Linked DNA regions of Arachidicoccus terrestris. The protein of the gene in region 1 interacts with the protein of each later gene in a pairwise test. Links are inferred from orthologs where the notes say so. Each region holds a gene or a part of one and is shown on either strand. Other genes may lie near its edges.

The links. The genes of interacting proteins can lie anywhere in the genome.
Region 2: the proteins of dnaE (region 1) and K9M52_RS01760 interact in binary tests that used the Escherichia coli proteins (3 or more experiments, as listed by UniProt). The link is inferred for Arachidicoccus terrestris from one-to-one orthologs.

The regions. Positions count from the first base shown.
Region 1 is NZ_CP083387.1:3,990,620-3,999,801, reverse strand. Bases 2,378-6,621 are described here. They hold dnaE (DNA polymerase III subunit alpha), read left to right. Parts: upstream 2,378-2,749; coding sequence 2,750-6,421; downstream 6,422-6,621. Other genes in these bases: K9M52_RS15640 (NAD(P)H-hydrate dehydratase), read left to right, coding at 6,475-6,621. Also shown: K9M52_RS15650 (glycoside hydrolase family 94 protein), read left to right, coding at 1-2,311; more of K9M52_RS15640, read left to right, coding at 6,622-8,040; K9M52_RS15635 (TonB-dependent receptor), read left to right, coding at 8,269-9,182. UniProt on the Escherichia coli protein: DNA polymerase III is a complex, multichain enzyme responsible for most of the replicative synthesis in bacteria. This DNA polymerase also exhibits 3' to 5' exonuclease activity. The alpha chain is the DNA polymerase catalytic subunit.
Region 2 is NZ_CP083387.1:456,761-462,008, forward strand. The notes cover bases 1-2,779. They hold K9M52_RS01760 (methionine aminotransferase), read left to right. Parts: upstream 1-694; coding sequence 695-1,864; downstream 1,865-2,779. Other genes in these bases: K9M52_RS01755 (SusD/RagB family nutrient-binding outer membrane lipoprotein), read left to right, coding at 1-552; K9M52_RS01765 (winged helix-turn-helix transcriptional regulator), read right to left, coding at 1,964-2,476; K9M52_RS01770 (metallophosphoesterase family protein), read right to left, coding at 2,714-2,779. In the rest of the region: more of K9M52_RS01770, read right to left, coding at 2,780-3,208; K9M52_RS01775 (methylglyoxal synthase), read right to left, coding at 3,224-3,682; K9M52_RS01780 (hypothetical protein), read right to left, coding at 3,720-4,913; K9M52_RS01785 (hypothetical protein), read right to left, coding at 4,991-5,248. UniProt on the Escherichia coli protein: Shows aminotransferase activity with methionine and histidine as substrates, and to a lesser extent also with phenylalanine.

The DNA of each region.
Region 1 (9,182 bases):
AACACCTATGCCCTGGTCCAACGTCATCGCAAATCCAGAACTGGGTATGGTCATTACTGAAAGCGGCAGCAGTTATACATGGTGCGGCAATGCGCATGAATACCGACTCACACCCTGGAAAAACGATCCGATTCAAGACAATTGCGGAGAAGCTATTTATATAAGGGATGATGAGACTGGCGCCTTCTGGTCGCCTACACCATTACCCACAATAACCAAGGGGGATTTTATTACCCGGCACGGGTTTGGATACAGCGTCTTTGAGCATACCGAAAATGGTATTCACAGTGAATTATGGATATTTGTAGATGTGACGCTGCCTGTTCGTTATCAATGGTTGAAACTCCATAATATCAGCGGCAGAGGAAGAAAGATCTCCATAACGGGATATGTACAATGGATATTAGGGGACCAGTCTGGCAAAACGACACCATATATTGTCACGGAAAAGGTGCCAGATGAGGCCGCAATCCTTGCATACAACCGTTATAGCGGAAGCTACCCGGGCAACGTCTGCTTTTACGCAGTATCAGGAATTGACTACAGCCTTACAGCAGACAGAGAGGCATTCATCGGCCGGTCTGGTTCAATGCGTACACCAGCGGGTATGAAACGTACCCGACTATCTGGCAAGACCGGCGCCGCGCTCGATCCATGTGCTGCAATCCAGATACAACTACAATTATATACAGATCAGCAAACCGAAGTGAATTTCAGGTTGGGTTGCGGACAGGATAAAGCCAATGCAATTGAGCTGATCGGAAAGTCCAATGAGGTCGAATTCCCATCCCGGGCACTCAGTCAGGTGCATGAACAGTGGAATCAGATCCTGGGGCAGACCAGCATAAAAACGCCTGACTCTGCGCTTAATTTTCTGGCTGGGGGCTGGCTGATCTACCAGACATTAAGCTGCAGAATATGGGGCAGAAGTGGTTATTATCAATCAGGAGGAGCATTTGGCTTCAGAGACCAATTACAAGATGTCATGGCCCTAATGGCAACCAGACCCGATATTGCCAGAAATCAGCTCCTGTTATCCGCCTCCAGACAATTTAGACAGGGAGATGTTCAACACTGGTGGCATCCGCCTACTGGCAGGGGCGTCAGGACACATTGTTCGGATGATTATTTATGGCTGCCATTTGTGCTGGCCCAATATATATTTACAACAGGTGACGAAGCAGTTTTGGATGTACAGGCCAGCTACTTAGACGGTAGACCTCTTAATGAGAACGAGGACTCCTACTATGATCTACCTATTGTGACAGAAGAAACAGAAAGCCTGTATCAGCACGCTTTAAAAGCCATCGACCATGGACTTAGAATGGGAGAGCACGGATTACCGCTGATGGGTACCGGTGACTGGAATGATGGCATGGATAAAGTAGGAGAGAAAGGCAAAGGCGAAAGCATATGGCTGGGCTTTTTCCTATATAGCGTACTCATGCAATTTAAGGAAATCGCATCAAGAGTAATGGATCATGAAACAGCAGTCAGATATCTGGAGCAAGCAGAAAGATTAAAAGACAACCTCAATAAATACGGTTGGGACGGAGATTGGTATCGTCGGGCTTATTTTGACGATGGCACACCACTCGGCTCTAGACAAAATACAGAATGCCGGATCGATTCCATCGCACAAAGCTGGTCTATACTGTCTGGAGCGGGGGACGACGACAAAAAACAAAGGGCGCTGACATCTTTAAATGAGCACCTTGTCCGGCCCAAAGAAGGCATCATTCTGCTACTGGATCCTGCATTTGATAAATCTGATTTAAACCCGGGGTACATCAAAGGATATGCGCCGGGCGTAAGGGAAAATGGTGGCCAATACACCCATGCAGCAGTCTGGGCGATGATGGCCTTTGCAGAAATGGGACAAAGAAATAAAGTCTGGGAGCTGTTTTCCATGATCAACCCGGTTTCTCATACGCTCACCAGGCAAGCTCTTGAAACATATAAAGTAGAGCCCTATGTAATGGCTGCAGATGTATACAATTCTCCGCAGCATAAGGGGAGAGGTGGGTGGACTTGGTACACCGGCTCTGCCGGCTGGATGCAACAATTTATGTTCCGTTTCATTCTGGGCATACGACGCAGTGGCAACAAGCTTTCCTTTAAACCCTGTACACCGGAAAATTGGAAACGTTATACAGTAGATTATAGATTTGGAGAGGCAACCCTCTACCATATAGAAATATTCCCCGGCAGCGATATACCAAGCACCTATATTGTCGATGGTGTTCAACAAGAGGAACCCTATATCTCAATGGTAGACGACGGTCAGTCACATCAGGTTCAAGTGAAATAGTCATCAGGACTTAATTTTTAGTACTATCGGTTGCTGGTTGCCAATAAGTTCAATAGATACCGTTTTTTGGGCATTTAGCCAGGGTTGCATCAACTTGATAAACTGATCTGCAGTTTTGACGGCTATGTCAGCACATTTTAGAATTACGTCATTAACTTTGTTTTGGAAATCGCATCTTTGGATGTGCCCTTCAGAATTCTTGAAGATGCATCATAATTGAGATATCTGGCCAGAATCTGTTTAGCGCCATTTACAAAAAGTTGTTCAGAATGGATGCATTATATTGATTGTATATGCAATACACATAAATTATATAATAATATAAATCGTCAATTAGTTTTCCCCAATCGGACATTTGGCTTTTTTGTTCCTTAATTTTTGGCGAAATTTGTGCCTGGAAAAATATTATAATAATCAACCGTTAGATATCATCCCATTATGCCTCAATTTTCGCACTTACATGTTCATTCTCAATATTCTCTATTAGATGGAGCCGCCTCAATCGGACATCTCTATAAAAAAGCGGAGTCTGACGGCATGAAAGCATTGGCGCTCACCGATCATGGGAACATGTTCGGTGCTTTTGAGTTCGTCGCCCAGGCCTGGAACAATACAAAAGTCATTGGAAAGGATGCCAACGGGAAAGACATTGTAACCCCAAAAATCAAACCGATTGTAGGTTGTGAACTCTATGTTGTGGAAGACCGGTTCCAGAAGACTTTTACGAAAGAAAAGAAGGACCGCCGTTATCACCAGATTCTACTGGCCAAAAATGATCTGGGTTATCGCAACCTGATCAAAATCACTTCTATGGGCTTTATTGAGGGGTTGTACGGCAAGTATCCCAGGGTCGATAAAAGTCTGATCGCGAAACATCATGAGGGATTAATTGCCACTACTTGCTGCCTGGGCGCTTCCGTGCCTCAGGCTATTTTGACCGGTGGAGAAGAAGAAGGCGAGAAGGAGTTTAAATGGTGGCTGGACCTATTTGGTGATGATTACTATGTAGAGCTGCAACGTCACAACATACCTGAACAGGATAAAGTAAACCTGGTATTGCTGAAACTGGCTAAAAAATACAACGTACCGGTCATCTGTACTAATGACAGCCACTATACCAATCAGGAAGACGCCAATGCCCACGATATTCTGCTTTGTATTAATACAGGAGAAAAGCAAACCACGCCGGGGTTCGATGACTTTGTCAATGATGACGCTATCATTAAAAACAGAAGATTTAAATTTCCCAATGACCAGTTTTATTTTAAGACAACTGCAGAAATGGAGCAGGTCTTTAAGGACATCCCTCAGTCACTGGAGAATACCCAGGGCATTGTGGATAAAATTGAAGTGCTAAATCTTAAAAAAGATATTCTGCTTCCGGCGTTCCCCATTCCGGAAGAGTTTAAAACAACACAGGACAGTAATATTAATCAGTGGAACTATCTGCATTATCTTACCTATGAAGGAGCCAGACAACGTTACAGCGAGATTACCGAGGAAATCCGTGAGCGGCTCGATTTTGAATTATTTACGATTAAAACAATGGGATTTGCGGGTTACTTCTTAATCGTAAGTGATTTTATCAAAGCAGGCAGAGACCTGGGCGTATTTATCGGCCCCGGCCGTGGCTCTGCTGCTGGCAGTGTGGTCGCGTTTTGTATTGGCATTACCAATATAGATCCGATCAAATATAATCTTCTTTTTGAGCGTTTTTTAAATCCGGATCGTAAATCCATGCCGGATATCGATACTGATTTTGATGATGAGGGCAGACAGAAAGTAATCAACTATGTCGTAGAGAAATACTCTAAACAACAGGTAGCTCAGATTATTACTTATGGTACAATGGCAGCCAAAATGTCTATCAAGGACGTCGCCAGAGTGTTGGATCTCCCGCTTGCTGAATCCAATACGCTGGCAAAGTTGGTGCCTGATAAACCCGGCACCAAGCTCAGTCGTGTTCTAAAGGCGCCGATCACTGCAGCAGAAGCAAAGGATGGACAAAAATCACTCGCAGAAAAAGAAGGATATGCACCGGAAGATATCGAGAATATCAAAAAGATCCGGGAGATATATAACGGTGATGATTTAAGGGCACAAGTATTACATGAAGCTGAAAGGTTGGAAGGAAGTGTACGTAATACAGGCATCCATGCGGCAGGTATCATTATTGCACCAAAAGATCTGACAGAGTTGATTCCTGTATCCGTAGCCAAAGATTCCGACCTATGGGTAACACAGATCGAAGGAAGTAGTATTGAATCCGCCGGGGTTATTAAGATGGACTTCCTGGGCCTTAAAAACCTGTCCATCATTAAGACTGCTTTAAACCTGATCAAGCAGAATTATGATAGAGATATTGAAATTGATTATATTCCGCTGGATGACGAGAAGACATTTGAGATTTTCCAGAAAGGGGAGACCAATGCTATCTTCCAATTTGAAAGTGCCGGCATGCAAAAGAATCTCCGGGAGCTTAAACCGGACGTTTTCGCCGACCTGATCGCGATGAATGCCTTATACCGTCCGGGTCCGATTGCCTATATACCGGATTTCATCAAACGTAAACATGGAGAACAGGAAATCACTTATGATCTCCCTGAGATGGAAGAATATCTGGCCGATACGTATGGCATTACTGTCTATCAGGAACAGGTAATGCTGCTCTCCCAGAAACTGGCCGGCTTCTCTAAAGGGGATGCAGATGTTCTGCGTAAAGCCATGGGTAAAAAGCAGATTTCTGTTCTGGACAAAATGAAAGCGCAGTTTGTTGAAGGGGCTTCCAAAAAAGGACATCCCAAGGACAAATTAGACAAAATCTGGAAAGACTGGGAAGCTTTCGCGCAATATGCCTTCAACAAATCACATTCTACCTGTTACGCTTTCGTGGCTTATCAGACAGCATATTTAAAAGCACACTATCCGAGTGAATATATGGCCGCCGTACTCAACCATGCGGGTGCGATCGACAAGATCACCTTTTTTATGGAGGAATGTAAAAGGATGGGCATTGGTGTTCTGGGATGCGATATTAATGAATCCCAAAAAGGCTTTGCCGTAAATAAAAACGGAGAGATCCGCTTTGGATTTGGCGGCTTGAAAGGTATGGGAGACGCCGCCATTGACGGAGTTATTGAGGAAAGAACACAAAACGGCCCCTATAAAGATATCTTCGATTTTATCCAGCGCATTAATCAAAGAGTTGTCAATAAAAAAGCATTGGAAAGCCTGGTATATGCAGGCGCCTTTGATTGTTTCTCCGACCTGCACAGAGGTCAATATTTTGCGGTGCAGACAGGGGAGGTCGTTAATAACCTGGAAAGGATCATTAAATTTGGCAACGTGGTTCAGACCAGTAAAACAAGCTCCATGGGCAGTTTATTTGGTGAAGCCACCATGCCGGAAATCGCTACGCCGAAAATATTACCTTGTGACAAGTGGTCATTAATTGAAAAATTAGAGCATGAAAAAGATGTAACGGGTATTTATATCAGTGGACATCCATTAGACAATTTCCGGTTCGAAATGAAACATTATGGTATTATGCCACTCAATGATTTTGAAGCCATGCGCATGGATGCCAATCCAAAAACAGGTGTCAATTTCAGAATTGCTGGCATGGTGGTTGGCGCACAACACCGGCAGACAAAAAAGGGGATGGACTTCGGCGTACTGGCTCTTGAGGATTATTCCGGCAAAACAGAGCTTATGCTCTGGCGGGAAGACTATCTCAACTTCAAAAATTTTGTCGAGCCAGGGCTTATGCTCAGTATAACCGGACATTTTAAGCAAAGATTCAACACAGGCCAATATGAATTTAAGATATCTTCTATAAGCCTGATGGAGTCCCTTAAATCAGCGCTCACAAAATCGCTGGATATGGAGATGCCATTAAAAGAAGTCACTCATGACCTGGTCAATTTCCTAGAGGAGAACATTAATAAACACCCCGGAAACGCTACCCTTAAATTCAAGGTGATCGACTTTGAGCAACAGGCATCCGTCAACCTATATACACTGGATAAAGGAATCAGCCTGAATGATGAACTGATTGACTACCTGAATAGCCATCCGGATATACACGTTCAGATAGGCCTTACCGGTTAACAGATGCAAGATTCCATCTCTGATCTCCAATTATTCATATTAAACAGCAAGCCATGAAAATATTTAATGCCGGCCAAATTAAAAAATGGGACGAGGCAACGATGGCTGGTGAAAACATTGTTCAAACAACGCTGATGCAGCGGGCGGGCGACGCCTGTGCTCGCTGGATTAAAAAGAAATTCGATCAGTCAGTCGAATTTTATATTGTCTGCGGCAAAGGGGGCAATGGAGGAGACGGTATCGTAATCGCCAGAAATTTATTACATGCCGGCTATCAGGTAAAAATTATACTTTCCAACCCGCCAGCGGAGTTCCGGAAAGCAACGCTGGATCATTGGAACTATCTGAGCAGGGAGTTCCCTAAAACAGCAGAAAACGCGATCGTTGCTTTTGATAAAACCGATCTATTAATTCCTTTAAAGACGCCGAAACCGCTGGTCATAATCGATGCGCTTTTAGGCACCGGCTATAACCCCGGTAAAAGCAACGAAGTGATTAACAGACTTATCAAATTCCTATCCAATGCAGACAAACCGACTATTGCCATCGATTTACCCAGTGGATTAACACCTGACCACCTTCCGCCCGGAGAGGACGACAACCTAAATATCATCCAGGCAGCCTATACACTCTCTTTTCAGGCATATAAGCGAAGTTTTTTGCATCCTGAATCAGCAAAGTATACCGGGAAGGTTCACCTGTTAGACATTGGCCTAAGTGCGTCTTTTACCCAACAGGAAAGTTCAAATATTTATGCTATTGATATAAAAGCAGCCGCTCAATTCTATCAGCCCAGATCAAAGCATTCATTCGGGCACAAAGGAAATTTTGGCACCGTTGTTTTAGTAGGTGGCAGTTATGGCAAAATAGGAGCCATTTCTCTTTCCGCCAGGGCCGCGCTTCGGGCAGGTGTGGGAAAGGTATTTATACAGGCCCCCAAATGCGGTTACGAGATTCTGCAAATCAACGCCCCTGAAGCCATGTTTGAGCCAGCTGGCGATAGCTATGTATCTGATATTGATCCCATCAGAAAAGCAACTTATGGAATCGGCCCGGGAATGGATACACATCCTGAATCTGTCAGCGCATTAAAGGCTTTCCTGAAAACCAGAAAAGATGCATTAGTATTGGATGCAGATGCATTGAATATTATTGCGACAGATCCAGAAGCTATTTTAGCATTAATTCCGGCAAGTAGTATCTTAACACCGCATCCTGGCGAATTTCAAAGACTATTCGGTAATAGCAAAGACTCTTTAGAGCAAGTCGAACTGGCAAAAAGGAAAGCACAGCAATGGCATCTGGTCATCGTACTTAAAGGGCACCGAACTGCTATCTGCACGCCGGATGGAAATATTCACTATAACTTAAGTGGCAATGCCGGAATGGCCACTGCAGGGAGCGGCGATGTTCTGACAGGTATTATTACTGCACTAATGGCACAAGGGTATCCACCCACGCAAGCGGCTATTCTGGGTGTGCATTTGCATGGTCTGGCAGGAGACTACTACATCAAAAAAGGAGCTGCTGAATCATTGATTGCTCAAGACTTAATTGACTGTTTACCCAAAGCGTTCCTGAAATTGAGAGACAAAAGGCATATTCTTTTTCCGGCTTAAAGCAATCTTTTAATGAAGATATGTACATGAGTTCTCGGATATATAATTACATAAAAGCCTTGTGAATCATCCTCTGTTGTTTAAATTTGGATAATGAAAAATCGCGGGCGGTACGAAAGAAATCCAAGTAAGAGATTAATGTGCATCAACAAACCGGTAAGCCGGTGTATAATTTTGACACTATTGGTCAGCACGGGGCTGTCTATAGCTAATGCAAAAGCGCAGCCTATGCCAGTTAAAAAGGATACGACCTCCAAAAATGTGCCTTCAGTCAGTGTAGACAGTCTTCCCCATAATTTATCAACTGTTACGATCACTGCATTTCAGGGGCGAGGCGACGGCCTGGACGTGGCCGCCTCACTCTTTTCCCTCAATAATGAGGATCTGCAGTTTATTGACAACAGCTCTTTTGTGTCTGCCTTTAATACCACTCCGGGAGTCAGACTGGAGCAGAGATCTCCCGGAAGTTTAAGGCTTTCCATCAGGGGCAGTTTACTGAGGTCTCCGTACGGCGTAAGAGGCATAAAATTCTATCTGGACGGCATTCCGTTGACAGATGCCGGCGGCAATACTTACCTTCAATCCATCGGTCCCGAACAGATTCACGCAGCAGAAATTATTAAAGGACCTGCAGGCAGCTTATATGGAGCGGGAACAGGCGGAGCGGTGTTATTGCATTCGCCGGCAGGATTTAAAGATTCTACACAAAACAACTTGACACTAGGGTATACAATGGGAAGTTTCGGCCGCATTAACCCTACGGGCAGCTGGGAACATTCCGGTAAGAAGAGCCATACCTATATCAGCGCAAGCCATTTTTACTCCAAAGGAGACAGGGCCCAGGACACGGCCGGGCGGTCAATTGTCAATTATTCCTCGCAATTTAAGCTCTCGGGTGCGTTACAGCTTGACTTGATCGGGTTCTACAGTTACCTGCATTATCAGACACCGGGAGGCATAACCAAAAGTCAACTTGGGACAGACACGACCGCCTATCCGCGGTCTATAGAACAACAGGCAGCCATATTCAACCGTACTATTTTTGGTGGCGCCAGCCTTAAATCAAAAATCAATAATTATATAAATAATGAAACAGCTGTCCTCTGGAGCCACACTGATTTCAAAAATCCGTTCACGACCAA
Region 2 (5,248 bases), 3.5 Mb from region 1 along the record:
ACCAAATATGTAGGTGTTCCCAACGGCTTAACGACCTCAGACGCCAACAGCCTGGGACTGGCCAACACCTCTAAACCCGGCACATATTTTTCAGCAGATAATGCACCGGCAGTTATCCAGGCATACAGTGAAGTACTCTTCTTAAGAGCAGAAGCCGCAGCAAGGGGCTTCAGTTCCGAAAACCCGGCTACGCTATACAATGAAGCCATCACCGCCTCCCTGAAGCAATACGGCATCACTGACGCAGCAGTGATTGGAGCCTACCTTGCTCAGGCCTCCGTTAAATATGACGCCTCCAATTACAAGAAATCCATTGGAGACCAAAAATGGATCGCACTATTCGGAGAAGGGCTGGAAGCCTTTGCCGAATGGCGCAGACTGGATTATCCAACGCTCCAGGCAGCTGTTGCAGGCAAATACGGAGATAAAATTCCGGTACGCTTTATTTATCCCTCAACAGAGCAGACATTAAATGGCAAGGCCTATAAGGCGGCAGTGGCAGCCCAGGGTACTGATGACTTGTTTACCAAACTCTGGTTTGATAAACATTAGTTTTTAACCTGCTATTCCCTCATGACAAAAAGGTCGCTGTAATTTACCTGTTATGGCGACCTTTTTGTAATTTGCAAAAAGGACAGACAAACAGCTCTGCCCGGGGGCTATCATTCTCATCCATGAAATATTTTTCCTTATCATGATCACTATACATTCAAAATTTCCCCATACGACCACCAGCATTTTTACAGAAATGTCCAAACTGGCCATAGATAATAATGCCATAAACCTGGGACAGGGATTTCCGGATTACCCCATGGACCCGCTCCTGATTAAAGCAGTCACAAAAGCAATGGAAAACGGCTATAATCAGTACGCGCCATCCAGCGGCTACGAAGCCTTCAGAAACCTGTTAGCAGCAAAGGCCCAGGCCGAACTAGGGCAGTCATTTGACCCTGTGACGGAAATCACTATTACGCCCGGGGCCACCAACGCACTTTTTACCGTAATTTCCACCTTTGTCAGACAAAAAGACGAGGTGTTGTACTTTGACCCGGCCTATGACAGCTATCACCCGTCGATACTCGCCGTCGGCGGCATTCCCATTGCGGTGCCCATGCAATACCCCGACTTCCAGCTGGACATTGATCTACTAAAAGGGTATATAACGAAAGCCACCCGGATGATTATACTCAATACACCACATAACCCAACGGGCGCCACGCTTAAGTCAGCGCAATTAAAAGCGCTCCATGAATTATTAAAAGACACGAATATTATCGTACTCTGCGATGAGGTTTATGAGCATGTTATTTTTGACGACCAGCCTCATCATTCTCCATTAGGCTTTCCGTTTTTAAGAGAACGTTCTATATCGGTACACTCTTTTGGAAAGATGTTTAATTGCACCGGCTGGAAGACGGGGTATATTATGGCCGACGCCCCGTTAATGGCAGAAATCAGAAAAGTGCATCAGAACAATGCCTTCAGTACATTTTCTCCGGTCCAGATCGCGCTCACTGAATATATGCATGATCCGGATACCTACCTAAGACTTGCCGGGTCCCTGCAAAAGAAGAGAGATCTTTTAATGAACGCCTTAAAGGGTAGCCCCCTTAAACCCTTTCCGGTGGAAGGCAGCTATTTTCAGTTATACAGTTACGAGGGCTTTAGTGAGATGAAAGAAAAGGACTTCGCTGTCTGGCTGACCAAAGCAGCCGGCATCACAGGGATCCCCCTCTCCTCTTTATGCGAAAAGTTCGGTGATCATAAACTCATACGTTTTTGTTTTGCCAAAAAAGAAGCAACCCTTCAACAGGCGGCTGAGAAACTGAGCCAACTGGGCAAAACCCTGACCCCTCCCCATTAATAATTTAGTGAAAGACGGTATCAAATAAAAACGAGCCGGCAGGAAGCGTCCCTCCAATACCGACTCGTTTTTATTTACTTTATTTACCGGGGCTGGAATTTATCCGGCGATCTTGGTCGCTTTAGGCGCTTCACAGCCAAACTCAGGGTCTTCACCACAACTGCATTCGGTTTGTTTTTTCAGGATTCTTTCCCGGTGCTTGAATCCCCAGCTGCATAATTCATTGATAATATTTTGCAGGGTCTTTCCGTAATCTGTAAGTTCGTACTCAACGGTTACGGGTCTGGTATGCAAAACAGTACGGGTAACCAGTTCATTGATTTCCAGATCTTTTAATTCTTTGGACAGCATTTTGGCACCAATGCCTTCAATATTTCTCTGCAACTGCATAAAACGGCATTTACCCATTGTGTGTAAATAACCAATAATAGCGACTTTCCATTTACCGCTCAGCAGATCCATCGTGTCATGAATGGCCCTTAAGCGGGGTTTGCATAGCGCATGTAATTCTTTCTCTTCGTCTTTATTGTCAGCTGTTCCTTTATTTGCCGTAGGTTCTATCAGCTTTTTTCTATGATGATCTGTTGGCGTCAGTGTTGCATTTTCTATCATGATTGTCAATACTTGATTTTAAAGTGGAATAAAATAGTTTCACTCGAGCAATTACTATCGTTTTAACTGCCAGTTTCAAAAGTAAACTATTAATACTGGCTGGCCCACCCTTTTAACGATTCCATGTGGAAAACTTGACCGTTTTCTGACAATCCAAACGGATTGCCGTTGCAAATGCCTAACTTTAACCTTTGACAACCAACAGCTTGTTTTTTATACCCTTTAAAACACACGTAGCTAACGCTTGCCGAGCTCAATAACCTGACATCCCGCGATATCCGTACCATTGATATGGAACTTAATCAGTGTTTGCACCTGATGCCAGCCTTGCTTGCCACAGGCACCCGGATTCATGTGCAGGCAATGAAGCTTCTCATCATACATGATCTTCAGAATATGTGAATGACCACTGATAAACAACCCTGGCTTTTCCTTCTTAATGATCTCTCTTACACCAGGCGCATATCTGCCCGGATACCCCCCAATATGGCGCATCAATACTTTTACGTCTTCAAGATAAAATAGATTATCCAGGGGAAAACGGCTGCGAATGGCAGTACCGTCGATATTCCCATACACTCCCCTTAAGGGTTTAAACGCCTCCAGCCTATCGATCACGGACGAGTCCCCCACATCACCTCCATGCCAGATCTCATCTACATCGGCAAAATGTTCGAATACGGCTTCGGGCAGATAGCTATGCGTATCAGATAATAAACCAATTTTTGTCATGCGTACTAAAGGCTACTAGGGTTCGATGCGTCTTTTAAGATAAGCCGTATAGTCGGTCTGCTTACATTCATAAGTGCTGTCCATGTAAGCAGAAGATATCAGAAAATCGGCTGTTGCCGGACAACAGGCCATGGGAATATTCCAGACAACGCCCAGGCGCAACAGCGCTTTTACATCACTGTCATGCGGCTGCGCCTCCATAGGGTCCCAGAAAAAAATCACGATATCTATTTGGCCATTGGCGATCATGGAGCCGATCTGCTGATCACCGCCTAAAGGGCCGCTCAGCACTTTATGTACCGGCACGCCTAGATGCTGTTCAATCAACTTACCTGTGGTGCCGGTAGCGACCATCTGATGCGGGATCAGCTTTTCTTTGTTTTCACCGATCCAGGCAATCAGATCATCTTTCTTGTGATCATGGGCAACTAAAGCAATGGTCTTCTTTTTTTGTAAAATCCTTGGAGCAGGCATATTAATGTATTGTTATAATGATGATAATTGGATGACATCAAGCTTTATTGCCCTCATCCTGAGCCGAATAATCAATGATAGGATGCCTTTCAAAAGGGTGTTTCTCATCAAAAATATACCGGTAGGTGACCAGCTGTCTGCTGAGTTTTCCGCCAAGCGCCTTGTAGATATTCAGCATCCTGGGATTCCAGTCACCGGTCCAGCCCATTTCGTATTTCTCATAAGAACGTTTCTTCTGAATGCTGATCGAGCCTTCTGTGATCATAAAAGCGTCCACCCCCAGCGCCTGGTACTTTGGTACCACACCAAAGGCAATACCCGTAAAGCGTTCACAGATACCTTTTTTTTTCATCCATAGGAACCGCAGTTTCTGCAGCAGGCCAAACTTCCCATTAAAATGTTTAAAATATTCATTGAGATCCGGTATGTTGATCCACATAGCAATAGGTTCATCCCTATAATAGGCAAACCAGATAATCTCTTCGTCTATGATCGGTTTCATTTCATTGAAATTACGGATCATATCTTCTTTGGTGATCGTCTTGCCTTCATGATGCTGCGACCAGGCCGCGTTGTATACCGTTGCAAACTCCTCCGCATGCTTTTCAATATTCTTTAAATCGATATGACGTGCACTGTAATCCTTTTTATTTTTAAACCTGGCATGCCGCTCAATATATTTTTCAGGCAGTTCATCGGTTATGAGCATGGCAAAATAATACTGATTGTAGAAATTGCGAAACCCGTAATTTTCAAACAGCTGTTGATAATAAGGAGGATTAAAGGCCATACCATAAATGGGTTCCGCATCAAAGCCCTCAATCATCAATCCCCACCAGCGTTCGCGGTCTCCAAAATTAATGGGGCCATCCATCGCCTCCATTCCTCTTGTTCTTAACCAGCCGGCCGCCTGGTCAAATAACATATCTGCCGCTTTCTGCGAATCTATACATTCAAAAAAGCCAATACCACCTGTCGGATAATCTGTTCCAAAATTTTGGTACTGGTCATTGATAAAGGCAGCGATCCTGCCGATCACCTTACCGTTATCTTTAAGGATCCACCTGGTGGCTTTCCCGAACCCATAACATTTATTCTTAGCAGGATTAAAGACGTCATCAATATCTTTATCCAAAGGTTGCACGTAATGAGCAAAAGCACGGCCTATCTTGGGTGATATCTCCAAAAAATCCCTTTTATCCGCCTTCGTATGCACTTCAAAAATCTCCATTCTTCGCCCGTATTTGCTCAAAAATAAATAATGCCTAAAAATAAAAAAAGTATTCCACTGATTAATGTAGAGTGTCCTTACTTGATTGTATCTACATTGCGGTTATAGGCTGCAATCAAGCCTCTTACAGCATGCGTCGTAAAAGGTATACTATCCAGTGCTCCTGCCAGATCCGGCTGGTCTAATAACAATTTATGCAGATTATCCTTGGCCTGCACTTCACTGGCCATCACCCCGTTTACATTGAGCAAAGGGCCGTCATTTTTCCTGGCCAGCCAGACCACGTAGCTAGCGGGTAAATTTCTGGGGGAGACCCGGGTGGCGGCGCCATATGT